DNA from 2 places in the Streptomyces sp. NPDC002306 genome. Region 1 is predicted to be linked to the other one. Evidence: riboswitches for the same ligand, from Rfam matches in the RefSeq annotation. Region 1 holds a riboswitch; the other holds the start of a gene.

Region 1 (10,644 bases):
TCGCCCACGGCGGCGCCGGTCTTGGACAGTTCGGTCACGAGAGCCTCACCCGCGGGTCGGCGGCCGCGTACAGCAGGTCCACCAGAAGATTTGCGATCACGACGAAGAAGGCGGCGAGCAAGGTGACGCCGAGGATCGGCGGGAGGTCGTTGTCCTGGATGGACTTGACCGCGTACTCACCGATGCCGTGCAGCGAGAACACCGACTCGGTGATCAGCGCGCCGCCCAGCAGCAGTCCGACGTCCATACCGAAGACGGTGATGATCGGGGTCAGCGCGGCCCGCAGACCGTGCCGGGCGACCACCTTGCTCTCCCGCAGGCCCTTGGCGCGGGCCGTGCGGATGAAGTCCTCGTTCATCGTCTCCATCATCCCGGAGCGCGTGAGCCGCGCGTAGATGGCGGAGTACAACAGCGCCAGAGAACACCACGCCGGGAAGAGCGTGTTGGCCCACTGCGCGGGGTTCTCGGTGAGCGGGACGTAGGTGCGGCCGAAGATCGGCCACTGGTAGGTGAAGAGCAGCAGCGCCAGGTTGCCCGTGAAGAACATGGGCAGGGAGACACCGGCGAGCGCGATACCCATGAAGGTGCGGTCGAAGAACGACCGCGGCTTCAGCGCCGAGACGACACCGGCCGCCACGCCGGACACCAGCCACAGCACCGCGGCACCACTGGCCAGCGAGAGCGTCACCGGAAGGCGGGACGTGAGCTGCGGCCAGACCTCGACGTGCGTCTTGAAGGAGTAGCCGAAGCACGGCGCGTTGCAGTGCGCCGTGGTGGGGCCCAGGTTGTAGGTGGCACCGCCCACGATCCCCTTGATGAAGTGCCAGTACTGGACGTAAAGGGGCTGGTCCAGACCGAGGTTCTGCTTGACCGCGGCGATGTCTGCCTTCGACGGGCTCTTGCCGATGTACTGCTGCGCCAGCTGGTCGGCGGACTGGCCGGCGAGCCGAGGCAGCAAGAAGAAAATGGCGAAGGTGACCGCGGAGACGACGAGCAGCAGGATCACTGCTGCGACCGTCCGACGGAGGATGTACGAGATCACGGGGATCGGCGCTGGTGCCCGCGGGCCTCTCGGCCCGCGGGCACCAATGCCTTCACCTGCCTTCCGGGGCTACTACTTGGTCGAGCCGATGTTGAGGTAGTCGTACTGACCGCTGAAAGCCGCCGTCGAGACCAGGTTGGTGAAGGTCGCGGGACGGTACAGGAGGACCTTGAAGTAGGTGAGCGGCACGATCACCGCGTCGTCCATGGTCTTCTTGTCGATCTCCGTGTACAGGCTGTCGCGCTCGGCCTTGTCCTGCGTGCCGATCGCCTTCTCCAGCAGCGCGTTGACGTCCTTGTTGTCGTACTGCGACAGGTTCGTGTTACCGGACTGGCTGATCGCCTTGCCGTTCAGAATCTGCTGGAGGAAGCCGTAGCCGGACGGCCAGTCGGCACCCCACTGCATCATGATGAGGCCGACGTTCTCCTTCTCGGTGAACTTCGGGACACCCGCGTAGTCGGTGAAGTACTTGCCCGACGGGTACTGCTTGAGGGTGGCGTTGATGCCGGCCTTCTTGAGCGAGGCGATGATCGCGGTGGCCGCGTCGATCTCCTGCGGACGGTCGCTGCGCGCGGTGATGTTGGTGTCGATCGACGCCTTGCCGCAGGCCTTCAGCTGCTCCTTGGCCTTGGCCGCGTCGCCCTTGTCACCATCGGTGGCGTAGACGTTCGCCTTGGCGTAGCCCGGGATGTCCGGGGGCAGCACCGTGGAGGCGATGTCACCGCGGATCGGGCCGCCCTCGGCGGTCTGCACCGAGACCTTGTCGAGCGCGAACTGTACGGCCTTGCGGCACGCGACGTTGTCGAACGGCTTCACCTTGGTGTTGATCGCCATGTAGACGAGACGGCCACCGTAGGTGTTGTCGGTGTTGGCCTTCTTGTCCGCGTTGCTGACGACCTGCGCCTGGGTCGCGGCCTGGACACCGGTGCCACCGAGGTCGATGGCGGTGCCCGCCTGGACGTCCTGGTCGATGGTCTCCGCGCTGACCTTCAGGTTGACCACGATCTTGTCCGGGTACTGCTTGCGCAGCGGGTCGGTGCTCGCGTCCCAGTTCTTGTTACGCACGAGGACGGCCTGCTTGCCCTCGGAGTAGCTCTCGAACTGGTACGAGCCCGAGGACACGATGCTCTTGACGTAGTCGATGCCCTTGTCCTTCGCCTCGGGCACGGGGGCCGTCTGGGGCGAGGCGACGAGGTAGTCGAACTCCTGGAACGCCGTCTTCAGGTGGAAGACGATCGTGCTGTCGTCCGGCGTCTCGATGGACGACAGACCCTTCTTGTCCTTGTACGGACCCGTGTACTTGTCGCCGCCCGCGAGGAACTGCTGGAAGTAGTTCGGGCCGAGGGACAGTACGTCACGGGCGAAGTTGGAACGCTCGACCGCGTACTTCACGTCCTTGGACGTGATGGCGGCGCCGTCCTGGTACTTCAGACCCGTACGCAGCTTGTACGTCCAGGTCTTACCGCCGTCGCTGGGCACACCCGCGCTCGCGGCGAGGTCCGGGACCAGCTCGTTGCCCTTGTCGCCCGCGGCGGGCTTGAAGGTCATCAGCGGACGCGCGTAGAGGCGGCTGAGGTTGTACATGAACGCGTAGTACGTGTTGCCGGGGTCGAAGGAGTCCGGGACATCGGAGTACTCGTAAGTGACCGTGCCCCCCTTCTTCGTGGAGGCGTTGACAACATCCTTGGTCGCTGCGTTCGCCCCAGCGGCCTTCGTGTTGTTGCCGTCCTTCGTGTCATCGGCCTTGCTGCAGCCTGCAATCAGCAGGCTCGCTCCGCTGATGGCCGCAACCGCGGCCAGCGCTGACCTTCGCATGATGGTCTGCTTCCCCTTCATAGTCGTAAATCTGTCGGGCACTCGCCGCTGCTGCTGCGTGTCAGCGGCTGCGCGGGTCGAGGGCGTCACGGAGACCGTCACCGAGCAGGTTGAACGCAAGGACGGTCACGAAGATGGCGAGACCGGGCACGATCATGTACTCCGGATCGACCTGGTAGTAGTCCACCGCCTGGTTCAGCATTCCGCCCCACGAAGCCTGCGGGGGCTGGATGCCGACGCCGAGGAAGCTCAGGCTCGCCTCGAAGAGGATGTTGGTCGGGATCAGCAGCGTCGAGTAGACGATGATCGGTCCGACCAGGTTGGGCAGCAGCTCCCGGAAGAGGATGTACGGCCCCTTGGCCCCCATCCCCCGGGAGGCGTCCACGAACTCGCGCTCGCGCAGGGCGAGCGTCTGGCCCCGGACGATGCGGCCCAGGTACGGCCAGTTGAAGAAGCCGATGACGAAGATCAGCACGCTGATGTGGAGCGGCAGGCCTTCCAGACCGAAGGCGCCGCCCTGGAGCGTGGCCGAGATGGCGATCGCGAACAGCAGCAGCGGGAAGGCGAGGAACGTGTCCATCAGCCGGCTGATGATCGTGTCGACCCGGCCGCCGTAGTAGCCGGCCACGACGCCGAGGACCGCGCCGATCGTGTTGGAGAGGATCGTGGCGCCGAAGGCGACGACCAGCGAGACCCAGGAGCCCTCGAGGATGCGGGTGGCGATGTCGCGGCCGAACTTCGGCTCCACGCCGAGCGGGTGGTCCCAGCTCATGCCACCCCAGTCACCCTTGGGCAGCGAGGTGTTCGGGTCGATCAGTTCCTGGTGGAAGGCGTTCGGGTCCAGGCCGAGGAGGGCCTGGATGGGCCGCGAGAGGACCGCGATCACGATCAGCAGGATCACGATGACCCCGCCGACGACGGCGACCTTGTCCTTCTTGAAGCGGGACCAGGCGATCTGTCCCAGGGAACGGCCCTCGATCCGCCCCTTCTCGACACCGATGAGCACAGCCTCCGGCTGCGCCTCGGTTGCCGATCCAGTGGTCTCGATCGGTGCGGTCACGGTGACCCGACCCCTCTCGCCGGTGGTGACCGGCTTTCATCCGCCGCTGTGCGCGACTTGGTTCACTTACCTGCTGCTGCCTGCTGCGCGGCCTGCGCCGAAGAGTACGGCTCAGCTGTCCGGTCGATCCCGGATTGGCACCGATGGGTACCCGTTCACGGGAACGACGGCCTCGCGTCTGAGAAGGCGAGTGTTCAACGCGGTCGCGATCACACGCCAGGCCTGACAGAGAATGTATGCGCAACCGTGATGCCCTTCTGAGCGTTCCGTTATCCGGACACCACACTTCGCCCTCCGGGGATCACTGGTTTTACACCCCCCGTCACCAGATGCTCACTCGATCTCCCCAGCGTCGGGCCTCCGTGCCCCAATACCGACCCACGGTGGGCGACTTGTCCCAGTCGCAACTCTGCGCATCAGGTGTGGCAGGCGTCACATCGGATCGTGACCATGCCCGATTCACCCTCGCGCGCCCTTTCAACGCCCCCAGCAAACGGGGTAATCGACCAGTTTGCGGCGATCTTCACAACTCTTCACGCATGTGAATTCAAGGATCCCCTGAGAGGGCGAACCGTCATTCCTCGAGAAGTGTTCGCCGGGCCCGAATGGCATGACCGGCTTTTCCATCGCCGACTCAGGAACTCCATCGGAAGCGCCGACCGGCGAAACGGGGAACAAATGAACAAGGCAATGAAGCGGGCGCTCTGTTCGGTCGCGACGAGCACGGTTCTCGCGGCCGGCGGCTTCGCCGTCATCCCGGCCACCTCGACCCCGGCCGCGGCCTGAGCTGGGGGATCGGGCAGGTCGAGGGAGCGGCGACTGCCGGCAGTGCGCCGTGAAGACCATGGGCACCCTGACGGCGATCACCTCGGTACGGCGCTCGGCGGAATGGCCGGACCAAGAGCACGAACGACCGCACGCCCGAGCCGCGACGCCCGGCCGGCTGTCGCCGCACAATCCCTGAGGGAATCACCGTTCGAGCAATGGAATGGACCACCCACTGCCCGAACGGACCGAAGAAAACATAAAAGGAGAAAAGGAACTGGGGAATGCGCAAGCGGTAGCAGGAGCAACGGTGTTGCTCGGCGCCGTGGTGGGGGCGGTCAGTAGGGGCGGGAGCCCGGGTAGCCGTAGCCGCCTGCGGGAGCCTGGGCCGGCGGGGCCGCCGCGTGGGCCTCGCGGTCGTAGAACGGGCGGCCGTTGGCGCGCATCCACATCACGACCGGGTCGTGCTCGTCCGACATCGCCACCGTGGACACGGGCAGCCCGTCCGGCACCGCGCCGATGGACTGCTGCATCATCCCGCGTACGGAGTCGACGGCGGACGGTGAGGTGTCGTAGACGTCGAGGCCGATGACGAGGTACGGCGCCCCGAGCGCGGGGTGCACCCAGGCGCGGCGCAGCGTGCGGATCGCCGGGGTGCGATGGGCGTTCTGCGCGAGCAGGGCGTAGAACTGGGGGATCTCGATCCCCGGTTCGGACAGCCGCAGCGGGCCGGCCGGCTGGCGCTCCAGGCCGGTGGCGATCCGGCGCAGGTCGAGCCAGGGGATGCCGAGCCCGCCGCCGGGGGCGTGCGGATTCAGCCAGAGGCCGAAGTGGTCGGGGTAGAGGGTGCGGGCCACGTCGAGGCCGTCCACCACCTCGTAGGAACGGTTCCAGCCGCTGGCCGAGAGCTCCTGGGCGGAGGTCACGCAGGGGGCGTAGCCGAACTCGTCGACTTGCATGTTCCCGTACTGGGCGTCCGGGGAACCGGCCTGGCCGTGCCACAGCAGCATCCAGACCTGGCCGGAGGACGGGGTCGCGAGCGCACGCAGGAGCGCCTCGTAGGCGTCGTAGCGCCCGGGCGTGACCTGGCGCAGCATGTGCTCGACCTGCCCGGTCGCGGCAGTGCCGCTCGCGCTCACCCTGTACCGCCCCTTCGAGAAACGTCGCCTTGGATATGAAACCACCTTAGGCGTCTCAGCCGACAACAGCCGCCCAGGAGTTCGGGGGTTGTTCCGCGTCGGCGGAAACGGTCGGCCCGCGGTCGGGCGGGCGGTCAGTGACCCCGCTGGTAGAACGGGCGGACCCGCTCCCGCATCCAGGCGGTCACCGGGTCCTCCACCACGTCCAGCAGGACGAGGTTCACCGGCCATCGCACGGCGACCCCGGCGAGCGCCCGGCCGAGCGCGTCCATCGGCAGGACGCGCAGGTCGCCCTCCCACTGGGCCAGTTCGACGCCGACGAACAGGACGGGGTCCCCGGTCTCGATGGCGGCCAGGCAGCGGCGGGCGGTGAGCACGACGCCGGTGTCGGCGAACTCGGCCGAGGCCGCGGCGAGGAAGTCCACCGGGTCGTCCTGCCAGTCCGGTTCGAACAGCCGCACCCGGCCGCCGCTGGCGAAGCCGTCCAGCGGGGTGCGTCCGCCGCGGCACAGCTCCGCCACCGCGGTCGGCGGCAGCGGGATGCCCACCACGCCGTCCGGGTTCACCGCGATGCCGACCTGCGGCGGCAGGCCGCGGGCGAACTCCACCGCCGGCGCGACGGTGTACGGCATGTGCGGGCCGACGACCTGCCGGAACTGTTGCTCGGAGCTGAAGACCGGCACGTACACCTGGCCTTCGATCTCCAGGGTGGGCAGGTCGAGCGGGCCGCTGTGCGGGCCTCCGCCGTTGGGCAGCGGCACCCAGACGAAGCTGCGGCCGAGCACCTCGACGATCCGTCCGCCGGCCGACGGCACGCCGAGGGCCGCGGAAAGCACCTCCTCCAGCTCGTTGCCGGGCCATCCGCCGTGCGGATGGGGGTGCGTCTGTGCGGGGAAGCCCGCGGAAAAGTCCGCGGGAAGATCCGCCGGGAAGTCCATCTCTCTACCGCCTGCTGGGAACCGCTGCTGTGGCTCAAAAGGCTAACCGGTGCGGGCCCCCGCGCAATCGTCCCGCAGACCGATACGCGACGGTCCCCGGAGGCCGCTCCGTCACGCCATGCCCGCGGACCACGCCGCCTGGCGCTCGCCCGGACCGACCCCTGACCCGTCGATTCGTCGATACATCCGGCATCTGATTGCCCATTCATCGACCCGTCCGTCTATTCCACCGTCAATTCATCGCCCCTGTTGGGGATTCGACCATCGAAACGTCGGGCGGCTTGAACGAGTGCCCGTCCGAACGTCGGCCCGCCCGCGCACGCACCCCTCCGCCCGTCCGCGCCATCGCCCCCCTCAGGACGCGAAGTCGATCCGGCCCAGTACGTCCGCCGCCTCACGGTCCAGCAGGACCGCCGAGCCGCAGCCCGGGGGCAGCTCACCCTTCTCGACGGCGCGCAGCAGACGGGCGGCGGCGCGGCGGTGGCGCAGGAAGGCGTACCGCGAGACGCCGCGGCCCCGGTCGCGCTGGCCCTCCAGCGCCGCGCCCGGGGTGACGTCGAGCAGCAGCAGATGCAGGGTGCCGCCCCGGCGGCGGGCCTCGCGGGCCAGCCAGTCACGCACCCAGGCCTGGGTGCCGCAGTCGTGCACCACGACACCCCGGCCGGTGCGCACGGCGCGGCGCAGTCCGGCGTAGTGGGCCAGGCGGACGAGCGGGCGGTAGACGGCGTACGGCAGGAAACGGGGCGCGCGGGCGTCCCAGCGGTCGCGGGTGTCCTGGGAGTCGACGCGGATGCCCCGGGCCGCGCGCCGCATCAGCGTGGACTTGCCGCTGCCGGGCAGGCCGGTGATCACGACCAGGTCGCGCGGGCCGAAGACCAGGCCGTGCGGGCTGTGCCCGGAGCGCTCGCGCAGGTCGCGGACGACCGGCGCGGGCAGTGGCGCGCGCACCTCAGCGGCCGCGGCCGCGGGCTGCTTGGGCAGTGCGGCGGCCGTAGTGGCGTACGCCGTGATCCTGTTCACCGTCATCGTCCTCCCCCTGGGGTCAGGTAAGTCCTTTCCCCGCCAAGCGTAAAGAGACGGTAATGCGTGATGTCCGGTGTTTTCGTGCGCGTAGCGCCACAAGCCGGTTACAGATGCGGCCTGCCCCTCGGCGGACGCGGCGTGCGATGATGTCCGCGCCAACTGCATACCGGCCGCTTGAATCCGCGCGGGAGAGTCCCCAGCAGCACTGCTGCGCCGGGGCGCCGAAGGAGCAAGTCCCTCCCTTGAATCTCTCAGGCCCCAGTTACCGCGCGGGCGAGGCACATCTGAAAAGCGGGCCGCTGCGACAGCGGCTCCACCCAAGGTGCAAGTCCTGACCACGCGTGGTCACGACGAACCTCTCAGGTTCCGATGACAGATGGGGAGGAACGACCTCGCCCTCCCCCGTGCCCGGTTCCGCCGCGCAGGGGACCCCATCGCCCTGGGAGACGACCGTCCGATGAGCAGTACCCCACTCCGTCACACCGCGCTGGATGCCGTGCACCGCTCGCTCGGAGCGACGATGACCGACTTCGCCGGCTGGGACATGCCCCTGCGCTACGGCTCCGAGCGGGACGAGCACAACGCGGTGCGCACCAGGGCCGGTCTCTTCGACCTGTCCCACATGGGCGAGATCACGGTCACCGGAGCGCAGGCCGCGGCCCTGCTGAACCACGCCCTGGTCGGCAACATCGGCTCCGTCGGCGTCGGCCGCGCCCGCTACACCATGATCTGCCAGGCGGACGGCGGCATCCTCGACGACCTGATCGTCTACCGGCTGGGCGAGACGGAGTACATGGTCGTCGCCAACGCCTCCAACGCGCAGACCGTGCTCGACGCGCTCGTGGAGCGGTCCGCCGGCTTCGACGCCGAGGTCCGCGACGACCGCGACGCCTACGCCCTGATCGCCGTCCAGGGCCCCGAGTCCCCCGGCATCCTGAAGTCCCTCACCGACGCCGACCTGGACGGCCTGAAGTACTACGCGGGCCTGCCCGGCACCGTCGCGGGCGTCCCCGCCCTCATCGCGCGCACCGGCTACACCGGTGAGGACGGCTTCGAGCTGTTCGTGGCCCCGGCCGACGCGGAGCAGGTGTGGCAGGCGCTCACCGAGGCCGGCGCGCCCGTCGGACTGATCGCGTGCGGTCTGTCCTGCCGGGACACGCTGCGCCTGGAGGCGGGCATGCCGCTGTACGGGCACGAGCTGACCACCTCCCTGACGCCCTTCGACGCCGGGCTCGGGCGGGTCGTGAAGTTCGAGAAGGAGGGTGACTTCGTGGGCCGGGACGCGCTGACCGAGGCCGCTTCCCGCGCGGAGGCGAACCCCCCGCGCGTCCTGGTCGGCCTGGTCGCCGAGGGCCGCCGGGTCCCGCGCGCCGGGTACGCCGTCGTGGCCGGCGGTGAGGTGATCGGCGAGGTCACCTCCGGTGCCCCCTCGCCCACGCTGGGCAAGCCGATCGCCATGGCGTACGTCGACGCGGCGCACGCGGCGCCGGGCACCACGGGCGTCGGCGTGGACATCCGAGGTACCCACGAGCCGTACGAGGTCGTGGCGCTCCCGTTCTACAAGCGCCAGAAGTAGACACTGAGCGCGGTCCTCGCGTGACGCCGCGCACCTTTCCGCCGCTCACCAGCGGTCGCGACCATCCCCCATCCACCAGCACTCCCCCGCGTACAGGAGAATTCAGGCCATGAGCAACCCCCAGCAGCTGCGCTACAGCAAGGAGCACGAGTGGCTGTCGGGCGCCGAGGACGGCGTCTCGACGGTCGGCATCACGGAGCACGCGGCCAACGCGCTCGGCGATGTCGTGTTCGTCCAGCTCCCGGAGGTCGGTGACACGGTGACCGCGGGCGAGACCTGCGGCGAGCTGGAGTCGACCAAGTCGGTCAGCGACCTGTACTCCCCCGTCGACGGCGAGATCACCGAGGTCAACGAGGACGTGGTGAACGACCCGTCGCTGGTGAACTCGGCCCCCTTCGAGGGCGGCTGGCTGTTCAAGGTGCGCGTGACGGACGAGCCGGCCGACCTGCTCTCCGCCGACGAGTACACCGCCTTTTCCGCCGGCTGAGGAGTCACCCACCCATGTCGCTTCTGAACACCCCCCTGCACGAGCTCGACCCGGACGTCGCCGCCGCCGTCGACGCCGAGCTGCACCGCCAGCAGTCCACCCTGGAGATGATCGCCTCCGAGAACTTCGCGCCGGTCGCGGTCATGGAGGCGCAGGGCTCGGTCCTGACCAACAAGTACGCCGAGGGCTACCCGGGCCGCCGCTACTACGGCGGCTGCGAGCACGTCGACGTCGCCGAGCAGATCGCCATCGACCGGGTCAAGGAGCTGTTCGGCGCCGAGTACGCCAACGTGCAGCCCCACTCGGGCGCCTCCGCCAACCAGGCCGCGCTGTTCGCGCTGGCCCAGCCCGGCGACACGATCCTCGGCCTGGACCTGGCGCACGGCGGCCACCTGACCCACGGGATGCGGCTGAACTTCTCGGGCAAGCAGTTCGACGTGGTCGCCTACCACGTGGACGACTCCGGCCTGGTCGACATGGCCGAGGTGGAGCGGCTCGCCAAGGAGCACCGCCCCAAGGTGATCATCGCGGGCTGGTCGGCGTACCCGCGTCAGCTGGACTTCGCGGAGTTCCGCCGGATCGCCGACGAGGTCGAGGCGTACCTGTGGGTCGACATGGCGCACTTCGCGGGTCTGGTCGCGGCGGGCCTCCACCCGAACCCGGTGGAGCACGCGGACGTGGTCACCTCCACGACCCACAAGACGCTGGGCGGTCCCCGCGGCGGCATCATCCTGGCGAAGAAGGAGTTCGCGAAGAAGCTGAACTCCTCGGTCTTCCCGGGCTTCCAGGGCGGCCCCCT
Region 2 (10,644 bases), on a different contig from region 1:
TTCCTCGACGACGTGACGGTGTCGCGTCGGCACGTGGAGTTCCGGCGTGGCCAGGACGGCGCGTTCACGGTCGCCGACGTGGGCAGCCTCAACGGCACGTATGTCAACCGTGAGCGGATCGACCAGGTCCCTCTGTCGAACGGGGACGAGGTGCAGATCGGCAAGTACCGGCTGGTCTTCTACGCGAGCCAGCGAGGCTACTGACCCTCCCCCGGACACCGTCCGGGGGGACCCCCAGGGAAGGTCCATGCTTCGAACACCGGGCGGCGGTGCCGGGCACGGCACCGCCGCGGCGGACAGTGGGCTGATGAGTATCGGCACGGTGCTGAACGTGCTGCGCGAGGAGTTCCCCGAGGTCACCATCTCGAAGATCCGATTCCTGGAGTCGGAGGGACTCATCGAGCCGCAGCGGACCCCCTCGGGGTATCGCAAGTTCAGCGCCCTGGATGTCGAGCGTCTCGGTCACGTCCTGAGGATGCAGCGGGACCACTATCTTCCCCTCAAGGTGATCCGTGAGCACCTCGAGGCGATGGAGCGCGGCGAAGCCGTGCGGCTGCCCGCGGTGGGACGACAGCGGGACGGCGAGACCCTGCCGCAGGTGGTGGAGGACTCCACCGCGGTCCGGATCGGCCGTGCCGAGCTGCTGGCCGCGGCGGAGATCGGTGAGCAGGAACTCGAGGAGTGGCAGTCCTACGGGCTGATCACCCCGCTGGAGGGCGGGGCCTACGACGCCGAGGCGGTCACCGTCGCCTCGCTCGTGACCGAGCTCGGACGGTTCGGGATCGAGCCACGGCATCTGCGGGCGATGAAGGCCGCCGCGGACCGTGAGGCGGGGCTCGTGGACCAGGTGGTCGCGCCGCTCAAGCGGCACCGCAACCCGCAGACCAGGGCACATGCGCAGGACCGCACCAAGGAGCTGGCGGGGCTCACCGTGAAGCTGCACGCGGCGCTGGTGCAGACCGCGCTCGGTGTCCGGCTGCCCTGAACAGGGTGGTCGCGCGCGGCGTGATCGGGCGCCCGATCCGGGCCCGACTACCCAAACGTCCCGGGCACGGCCTAGGGTTGCTGTGTGAACGAGCTCGATGTCGTAGGTGTCCGGGTCGAAATGCCCTCCAACCAACCGATCGTGCTCCTGCGTGAAGTGGGAGGCGACCGTTACCTCCCCATCTGGATCGGGCCGGGGGAGGCGACGGCGATCGCCTTCGCCCAGCAGGGCATGGCCCCCGCGCGACCGCTGACCCACGACCTGTTCAAGGACGTGCTGGAAGCCGTCGGTCAGGAGCTCACCGAAGTACGCATCACGGACCTGCGTGAGGGCGTCTTCTACGCGGAGCTGGTCTTCGCCAGTGGGATCGAGGTCAGCGCACGTCCGTCCGACGCCATAGCGCTGGCGCTGCGGACCGGGACGCCGATCTACGGCAGTGACACGGTGCTCGACGACGCCGGCATCGCGATCCCGGACGAGCAGGAGGACGAGGTGGAGAAGTTCCGCGAGTTCCTCGACCAGATCTCGCCCGAGGACTTCGGCAGCAGCAGCCAGTAGGCCTGGTGCCGCGGCCGGTGACAAGGCCGGGTGCGGCGGCAATTGCCAGCGGCGAGTGAGAGCGTCCTGCGACTCCCTCCGAGCGCATTCGGCTAGCCTTTCCCCGCGGTGGGGTACGGGAAACCACTCCTAGGGTGATTATCACTCGGCGTGCCGAGTGTGGCGATCGTTGACGCACCCCTGGTGACTGCCTACCGTCGAGGAGGCAGGTCGAGGAGGGAGGTCGGCGTGAGCAGCAGCGGCGGCGGTATGGCTGGGGGCGTCCCGGGACCCGGTTTCGGGGCGGGTGGTCCGTACCCGCTTCACAGCGACGCGGTCGATCACGCTCCGCAGCGACCTTCGGCCGTGCCGAGCAGCGGAGGGGCGACGTCCATGGCGTCCGAGCAGATCGGCTACCGAGGCCCGACGGCCTGTGCGGCCGCGGGGATCACCTACCGGCAACTCGACTACTGGGCCCGTACCGGGCTGGTCGAGCCGAGCGTGCGGCCCGCCTACGGGTCGGGGACGCAGCGCCTGTACAGCTTCCGGGACGTGGTCGTCCTCAAGATCGTCAAGCGGTTCCTCGACACCGGGGTGTCGCTCCAGAACATCCGCACCGCCGTCCAGCACCTGCGGGAGCGTGGCTTCAGTGACCTGGGGCGCATGACGCTGATGAGCGACGGCGCCACGGTCTACGAGTGCACCTCGCCCGACGAGGTCCACGCCCTGCTCCAGGGCGGTCAGGGCATCTTCGGGATCGCCGTCGGCGTGGTGTGGCGGGATGTGGAGAACGCCCTCTCGCAGCTGCACGGGGAGCGGATCGACACGGGGGAGACCCTCGTCGGACCCAACCCCGCCGATGAGCTGGCGCGGCGCCGCAATCGGGCCGTCTGAGACCTCCCCGGAGCCGTACCCGGGCATTGTCAGTGGCGTAGGGCAGCATCGGAGATGTGAGAACCGCGCCCACGATCCTGCATCTCGACATGGATGCCTTCTTCGCCTCGGCGGAGCAGGCGTCCAAGCCGAGCCTGCGCGGGAAGGCAGTCGTCGTGGGCGGCCTGGGGCCCCGCGGAGTGGTGGCGACCGCGTCGTACGAGGCGCGGGTCTTCGGGGTCAACTCGGCGATGCCCATGGCGCAGGCGCGCCGGCTGGCGCCGAACGCGGCGTATCTCGTCCCGCGCTTCGGGTTCTACCGGGCGATCAGCGAGCAGGTGATGGGGCTGCTGCGGGCGCTGTCACCCCTGGTGGAGCCGCTGAGTCTGGACGAGGCGTTCGTGGATCTGGAGGCCGGGGAGACCGCCTGGGACGCGGAGTCGGCCCGGCTGACAGGTGTGCGGCTGCGCGCCGACATACGGGCTGTCACGGGGCTGACGGGGTCCGTGGGGCTGGCCGCGTCCAAGATGCTCGCGAAGATCGCCTCCGAGCAGGCCAAGCCGGACGGGCTGCTGCTGATCGAGCCGGGCACCGAGCGGGCGCTGCTCGGGCCGATGTCGGTGCGGACGTTGCCGGGCGTGGGGCCGGCCACCGGCGACCATCTGCGGCGGGCCGGGATCACCACGGTCGACGAGATCGCGGAGGCGGGCGAGGACGAGCTCGTACGGCTGCTGGGCAAGGCGCACGGGCACGCGCTGCACGCGATGGCGCTGGCACACGACGACCGGCCCGTGGTGGCCGAGCGGGAGACCAAGTCGGTGTCGGTCGAGGACACGTACGACGTGGACATCCACGACCGGCTCAGGGTGGGCCTCGAGGTGCAGCGGCTGGCCGACCGGTGTGTGGGGCGGCTGCGCGGGGCCGGGCTGTCGGGGCGGACCATCGTGCTGAAGGTGCGCCGCTACGACTTCTCGACGCTGACCCGGTCGGAGACGCTGCGCGGGCCCACGGACGATCCGGCGGTGGTGCGGGAGGCGGCGGCCCGGCTGCTGGACTCGGTGGACACGACGGGTGGGGTGCGGCTGCTGGGGGTGGGTGTGTCCGGGCTCGCGGACTACACGCAGGAGGATCTGTTCGCCCAGGCGGCCGGGGAGCTGGCGCGGCACGCACCGGAGGAGAAGGCGGCGGAGGAGGCCCTGCCGGAGACGCCGGAGCCGGTCGAGCGGCGCTGGCGGGCGGGGCATGACGTGCGGCACGCCGAGCACGGACATGGATGGGTACAGGGCAGCGGCCTCGGCCGGGTCACCGTCCGGTTCGAGACGCCCGAATCGGTACCCGGGCGGGTACGGACCTTCCGGATCGACGACCCGGACCTGGAACCGGCGGATCCGCTGCCGCTGGTGCGGCGAAGACCGGACGAGGAGGGCGCTGTCGCGGCCGTGACCGAGGCGATGGTCGTGACCTTGGACGCGCGATCGGGCATGGACGCCAACGCGAGCGCGACCGCGGACATAGACACAGACTCGGATACGGACTCGGACGGCGGCGGTGTCGCGGCCGAGCGGTCGGCAGGATCGGGACAGGGGAGGGGGCGGGGGCAGGCGGGGGAGTGACGACGGGGGCGCGGACGCGGGCCCCGCGGTCCACGCCTCCCATCTGCCCCGTATCCGGGCCACCGACCGGCTGGCCGACGTCGTCGGCAACGTCCTCGCGCGCGGCCGACTGCGGGCGGCACCCGACACCTTCGCAACCGTGCCGCTGCGGCTGGACCTGGACCAGCTGGTCGAGGAGGTCTGCGACGAACCTGCTGGACAACGCGCTGCGCCACGGCCGCACCCCCGGCGATCCCCGGGACCGCGCCGAGGTGGAGGTCACCGTCCTCGGCGCGAACGTCATGGGCGCCGACCGGGGGCGCGGTCCGCTCGAAGCCGGCTGGGTGCGGGGGCCGACGCGGTTTCGCCGGTGCGGTCGGTCCGTCTGTCCGTCCGTCCGGCGAGGTTGGGCCGGAAGGGGTCCCGGCGCGCGTCGCGGGGCGGGGCTGCGCGGGCGGATGCCAGGTTCCGCCGTGACCTTGCCCACGTCGTGCGTCGGCCCGGCAGCCGGGTGGTCGGGTGGCGGCCGGGCAAGGAGAGGGCGGGACGGTGGGGCAGCGGTGGGGCAGCGGTGGGGTCGGGGGTGGAGGGGAGTGCGGACGGGCGGGCGGTGGGGGGTCAGGCCTCGTCCGTGCCGGCCAGCTTGCCGAAGTCGTGGTCCGGGATCGGGGGAGGAGCGGCGATGTCGAGGCCGTAGTGGTGGTAGAGCTGGAGCTCCTGCTCGGGCGAGAGGTGGCGTCCGACGCCGAAGTCCGGGGCGTCCTTGATCAGCGCTCGCTCGAAGGGGATGCGCAGGGCGCCCTCGACCAGTTCGCTGGGCTCCAGCGGGACGAAGGCGTCTCTCGAGAACAGGCCGGTACGTATGGCGGCCCATTCCGGCACGCCGGTGGCGTCGTCGAGGTAGACCTCGTCAATGGTGCCGATCTTGGTCCCGTTGCGGTCGAACGCCTTGCGGCCGATCAGGTTGCGCGGATCGATATCGGTCTGCACGGGCCCTCCTCCAGGTCGCAACTCATTCGTAAGCACTACAAAAGAGCACATTCAGGAAGGTGGCCACTCGAAGGAGCCCTTGTTGACCGCGCTGGTACGCTGGCAAACGGCTGCCGACCCCGTGCGGGAGAGTCCTCCGAGCAACATCATCGGAGGCGCCGAAGGAGCAACTCCTCCCCGGAATCTCTCAGGCCCACGTACCGCACGGACGAGGTCACTCTGGAAAGCAGAGCGGGTGTCGACGGACGCCCAGCTCTCACCGACGGTGAAAGCCGGTATCCCCGTCCCGGGTGATCCGGTGAAACTCTCAGGTTGAGATGACAGAGGGGGAGGCCGTCCGGGTACCTGCGCCTAGGTACCCCTCGCAGGTCGCGTCAGACCAGGAGGCCTCCGCAATGACCGCCCACCGCATTCCGCTCTCCGAGCTCGAACAGGGAATCCCGTTCGAGCAGCGCCACATCGGGCCCGACCAGGAGGCGCGGGCCAAGATGCTCGCGCAGGTCGGGTACGGCTCGTTGGACGAACTCACGGCAGCCGCGGTACCGGATGTGATCAAGAACGCCGACGCGCTCGACCTGCCGGGTGCCCGCACCGAGGCCGAGGTGCTGGCGGAGCTGCGCTCCCTCGCGGACCGCAACGAGGTCCTCGGTTCGATGATCGGCCTCGGCTACTACGGCACCTTCACGCCGCCGGTCATCCTGCGCAACGTCATGGAGAACCCGGCCTGGTACACGGCGTACACGCCCTACCAGCCGGAGATCTCGCAGGGCCGGCTCGAGGCGCTGCTGAACTTCCAGACCATGGTCGCCGAGCTCACCGGCCTGCCGACGTCCGGGGCCTCGCTGCTCGACGAGGGCACGGCCGCCGCCGAGGCGATGGCGCTGTCCCTGCGCATGGGCAAGAACAAGAAGGGTCTGTTCCTGGTCGACGCGGACGCGCTGCCGCAGACCATCGCCGTGATCCAGACCCGCGCCGAGCCGACCGGTGTGGAGGTCGTCGTCGCCGACCTCAGCGACGGCATCCCGGCCGAGATCGCCGAGCGCGAGATCAACGGCGTGCTCGTCCAGTACCCCGGCGCCTCCGGAGCGGTGCGCGACATCAAGCCGCTCGTCGACCAGGCGCACGAGCTGGGCGCGCTCGTCACCGTCGCCGCCGACCTGCTCGCGCTGACGCTGCTGACCTCGCCGGGCGAGCTCGGCGCGGACATCGCGGTCGGTACCACCCAGCGCTTCGGTGTGCCGATGGGCTTCGGCGGACCGCACGCCGGCTACATGGCCGTGCGCGAGAAGTTCGCGCGCAGCCTGCCCGGACGGCTCGTGGGCGTCTCCGTCGACGCCGACGGGAACCGGGCCTACCGCCTCGCCCTCCAGACCCGTGAGCAGCACATCCGCCGCGAGAAGGCGACCAGCAACATCTGCACCGCGCAGGTGCTGCTCGCCGTGATGGCCGGTATGTACGCCGTCTACCACGGGCCCGAGGGCCTGAAGGCCGTCGCCCGGCGCACCCACCGCTACGCCACGCTCCTCGCCGCGGGTCTGACCGCCGGCGGGGTCGAGATCGTGCACGGCGCCTACTTCGACACGCTCACCGCGCGGGTGCCGGGCCGGGCCGCCGCGACGGTGGCCGCCGCGCGCGAGCACGGCGTGAACCTGCACCTCGTCGACGCCGACCACGTCTCCCTCGCCTGCGACGAGACCACCACGCGCGCGCAGATCGCCGCCGTGTGGACGGCCTTCGGCGTCGAGGGCGACATCGAGGCGCTGGACGAGACCGCCGAGGACACCCTGCCGGCCGCGCTGCTGCGCACCGACGCGTACCTGACCCACCCGGTCTTCCACCAGCACCGCTCCGAGACCGCGATGCTGCGCTACCTGCGCCGGCTGTCCGACCGCGACTACGCGCTCGACCGCGGCATGATCCCGCTGGGCTCCTGCACGATGAAGCTCAACGCGACCACCGAGATGGAGCCGGTCACCTGGCCCGAGTTCGGCCAGCTGCACCCCTTCGCGCCCGCCGAGCAGGCGCAGGGCTACCTGACGCTCATCCGTGAGCTGGAGGAGCGGCTCGCCGAGGTCACCGGCTACGACAAGGTCTCCCTCCAGCCCAACGCCGGTTCGCAGGGTGAGCTGGCCGGTCTGCTCGCCGTGCGCGGGTACCACCGGGCCAACGGGAACGACCAGCGGACCGTCTGCCTGATCCCCTCCTCCGCGCACGGCACCAACGCCGCCAGCGCCGTGATGGCCGGCATGAAGGTCGTCGTGGTGAAGACGGCGGGCGACGGCGAGATCGACGTCGAGGACCTGCGCGCGAAGATCGAGAAGCACCGCGACGAGCTGTCGGTGCTGATGATCACGTACCCGTCCACGCACGGCGTCTTCGAGGAGCACGTCGCCGACATCTGCGCGCAGGTGCACGAGGCGGGCGGTCAGGTCTACGTCGACGGGGCCAACCTCAACGCCCTCGTCGGCCTCGCCAAGCCGGGCCACTTCGGCGGTGACGTCTCGCACCTGAACCTGCACAAGACGTTCTGCATCCCGCACGGCGGCGGCGGCCCCGGCGTCGGTCCGGTGGCCGTACGGTCGCACCTGGCGCCGTACCTGCCGAACCACCCGATGCAGCCCGCGGCCGGTCCCGAGACCGGGGTCGGCCCGATCTCGGCGGCTCCGTGGGGTTCCGCCGGCATCCTGCCCATCTCGTGGGCCTACGTCCGCCTCATGGGCGGCGAAGGACTCAAGCGGGCCACGCAGGTGGCGGTGCTCTCCGCCAACTACATCGCCAAGCGGCTCGAACCGCACTTCCCCGTGCTGTACACGGGCCCGGGCGGTCTGGTCGCCCACGAGTGCATCATCGACCTGCGCCCCCTCACCAAGGCGACCGGCGTGAGCGTCGACGACGTCGCCAAGCGGCTCATCGACTACGGCTTCCACGCGCCGACGATGTCGTTCCCGGTGGCCGGGACGCTGATGATCGAGCCGACCGAGTCCGAGGACCTGATCGAGCTTGACCGGTTCTGTGAGGCGATGATCGCCATCCGTACGGAGATCGAGAAGGTCGGCGCGGACCACTGGCCGGCCGACGACAACCCGCTGTGCAACGCGCCGCACACCGCGGCCGCGCTCGGCGGGGAGTGGAAGCACGCCTACAGCCGCGAGGAGGCCGTCTTCCCGGCCGGAGTCTCGGCCGCCGACAAGTACTGGCCGCCGGTGCGCCGTATCGACCAGGCCTTCGGTGACCGGAACCTGGTCTGCTCGTGCCCGCCGCTGGACGCGTACGAGGACTGACGCCCGACCCGCGCCGAGGCGCCGCACCGGAAGGCCGGTGCGGCGCCTCGCGCGTTCGTGATGGCCGGGGCGTGGGGCTTCCGCGTCCTTGTGCGGGTCGCCGCCGGGCCGCTCAGGCCGGGTAGGCGTGGGTCTGGGTCGCCTTCACCGTCGCCCAGACCGGTGCGCCGGGGCGCAGGTCGAGTTCGGCCGCGGCCACCGTGGTCAGGGCCGCGGCGAGCGGGAGCTCGCCGGTGAGGTCGGCACGGATCTGGTCGCCGTGGGTCTCCAGACCCGCTACCTCGCAACGCCACAGGTTACGGGCGCTGGAGCCGGTGGGGCGGCTGCCGTGGAGGGTGACCGCGCTCGGCGGGAAGGCCACGAAGACCGGGCCCGACAGGAGTTCGGTGGTGGTGAGGGCGGGGCCGGCCTCGAGGCGGACCGTGTGCCCGTCGGCCTGCCCTCTGTACAGGTTCAGACCGACCAGTTGCGCGATGTAGTCCGTACGCGGATGGCGGGCGATGTCGGACGGGGTGCCCTCCTGGACGACGCGCCCGTGCTCGACGACGACCAGGCGGTCGGCCAGCACCATGGCGTCCAGCGGGTCATGGGTCACCAGCACGGCGACCGCCTCGAACTCGGCCAGATGACGGCGGAGTTGAGCCCGTACCTCCAGCCGGGTGCGGGCGTCGAGGGCGGCGAGGGGTTCGTCGAGGAGCAGTAGTCGCGGGCTGGTGGCCAGGGCGCGGGCCAGGGCGACCCGCTGGGCCTGACCGCCCGACAGCCGGCGCGGTCTGGCGCCGGTGTGGTCGGCCAGGCCCATCCGGTCCAGCCACTCGGCGGCCCGCGCACGGGCTTCCGCCTTGGAGGCGCCTTGGCAGCGCGGACCGAACGCCACGTTGTCCAGCGCCGTCAGGTGCGGGAAGAGCAGATAGTCCTGGAAGACCACGCCGACCGGGCGGGACTCGGGAGGCGTCCGGTCCAGCGGGACGCCGTCGAGTCGTAGATGACCGTCGGTGAGCGGGACGAGTCCGGCGAGGACCCGCAGGGCCGTGGTCTTGCCGGCGCCGTTCGGGCCGAGCAGGGCGACGACGTCACCCGGAGCCGCGGTCAGGGCGATGTCGAGGCGGAAGACGCCGCGGTCCACGACGAGACGGGCGTCGAGGCCCTGGTCGTGAGCGCCCGCGGCGGCGGGGGCGGCCTTGGTGGCGCCGGGATCGGTCATGAAGGAATCGTCCGACGTGCTGGGGGACAGGAACAGAGCTGTTCGTGGTGGGCCGGGCGCCATGGCCCGGCGGCCTGGGGTGGTGTCATGACGCGGTCATCCAACGGTCCCGCAGTCCCGCCAGTACCGCGATCGACACGGCCAGCAGCACCAGGCTGAGGGCGATCGCCGCCTCGGGATCGCTCTGCAGCGCGAGGTAGACGGCGAGGGGCATGGTCTGGGTGCGGCCCGGGAAGTTGCCCGCGAAGGTGATCGTCGCGCCGAACTCGCCGAGCGCGCGGGCCCAGGCGAGCACGGCGCCCGCCGCGATGCCCGGGGCGATCAGCGGCAGCGTGACCCGGCGGAACGCGGTGAAGCGGGAGGCGCCCAGGGTGGCGGCCGCCTCCTCGTAGCGGGGGTCGGCGGCCCGCAGGGTGCCCTCGACGCTGATGACGAGGAACGGCATCGCCACGAACGTCTCCGCGATGACGACGCCCGCCGAGGTGAACGGCAGGGTGATCCCGAACCAGGCGTCCAGCCACTTCCCCACGACCCCGTTGCGGCCGAGGGCGAGCAGCAGCGCCACACCGCCGACCACCGGCGGCAGCACGAGCGGCAGGGTCACCAGGGCACGCAGGAAACCCCGGCCGGGGAAGTCCGTACGGGCCAGCACCCAGGCCAGGGGGACGCCGATGACCAGGCTCACCGCGGTCGCCGCCGTGGCGCAGACCAGGGACAGCTGGAGCGCCTGCCAGACCTCCGTGCTGGTCAGCTGCTCGGGCATGCTGCTCCAGGGCGCCCGTACGAGCAGGGCGAGCAGGGGGAGCAGCAGGAACGCGAGTCCCACCAGGGCGGGCACCAGCAGGGGGAGCGGGACGCCCCGGGTGCCCGCGCGGACGCGGCCGCGCCGCGGACCCCCTTCAAGGGTGTCGCCCGCGGCGTCGGCCTTGTCGGTCGGGGTCACGGCTTGAGGAACCCGGCCCCGGTCAGCACCTGCCCGCCCTCCGCGGACCGCACCAGCGCCACGAACGCCTTGGCGGCCTCGGCGTTGGGGGCGTCCTTGAGGAGGACGATCGGGTAGTCGTTGATGGCGCCGGCGGACTCGGGGAACTCCACACCCTCCACCTTGTCACCCGCCGCGTGCACATCGGTCTGGTAGACGACCGCGGCGTCGGCCTCCTTCAGCTCGACCTTCGTCAGGGC

Evidence for each region. Region 1 has a riboswitch for glycine ahead of gcvT (glycine cleavage system aminomethyltransferase GcvT). Riboswitches for the same ligand answer to the same signal wherever they lie in the genome.
Region 2: it holds a riboswitch for glycine, as region 1 does, so the genes downstream of both, gcvP (aminomethyl-transferring glycine dehydrogenase) here and gcvT (glycine cleavage system aminomethyltransferase GcvT) in region 1, are expected to answer to the same signal.

What each region holds. Positions count from the first base shown of each region.
Region 1 is NZ_JBSFCK010000013.1:4,989-15,632, reverse strand. Features, by position in the region: gene ACWCQK_RS24510 (ABC transporter ATP-binding protein) at 1-38, opposite strand, end outside; gene ACWCQK_RS24505 (ABC transporter permease) at 35-1,042, opposite strand; gene ACWCQK_RS24500 (ABC transporter substrate-binding protein) at 1,115-2,857, opposite strand; gene ACWCQK_RS24495 (ABC transporter permease) at 2,919-3,917, opposite strand; gene ACWCQK_RS24490 (hypothetical protein) at 4,362-4,703, shown strand; gene ACWCQK_RS24485 (enhanced serine sensitivity protein SseB C-terminal domain-containing protein) at 5,021-5,821, opposite strand; gene ACWCQK_RS24480 (enhanced serine sensitivity protein SseB) at 5,956-6,759, opposite strand; gene ACWCQK_RS24475 (AAA family ATPase) at 7,114-7,785, opposite strand; glycine riboswitch at 7,958-8,060, shown strand; glycine riboswitch at 8,061-8,168, shown strand; gene gcvT (glycine cleavage system aminomethyltransferase GcvT) at 8,240-9,358, shown strand; gene gcvH (glycine cleavage system protein GcvH) at 9,468-9,845, shown strand; gene glyA (serine hydroxymethyltransferase) at 9,860-10,644, shown strand, end outside.
Region 2 is NZ_JBSFCK010000057.1:6,366-17,009, forward strand. Features, by position in the region: gene ACWCQK_RS38740 (FHA domain-containing protein) at 1-204, shown strand, start outside; gene ftsR (transcriptional regulator FtsR) at 248-985, shown strand; gene ACWCQK_RS38750 (bifunctional nuclease family protein) at 1,070-1,543, shown strand; gene ACWCQK_RS38755 (MerR family transcriptional regulator) at 1,772-2,416, shown strand; gene ACWCQK_RS38760 (DNA polymerase IV) at 2,473-4,008, shown strand; gene ACWCQK_RS38765 (PRC-barrel domain-containing protein) at 4,606-4,977, opposite strand; glycine riboswitch at 5,092-5,190, shown strand; gene gcvP (aminomethyl-transferring glycine dehydrogenase) at 5,373-8,258, shown strand; gene ACWCQK_RS38775 (ABC transporter ATP-binding protein) at 8,371-9,462, opposite strand; gene ACWCQK_RS38780 (ABC transporter permease) at 9,548-10,405, opposite strand; gene modA (molybdate ABC transporter substrate-binding protein) at 10,402-10,644, opposite strand, start outside.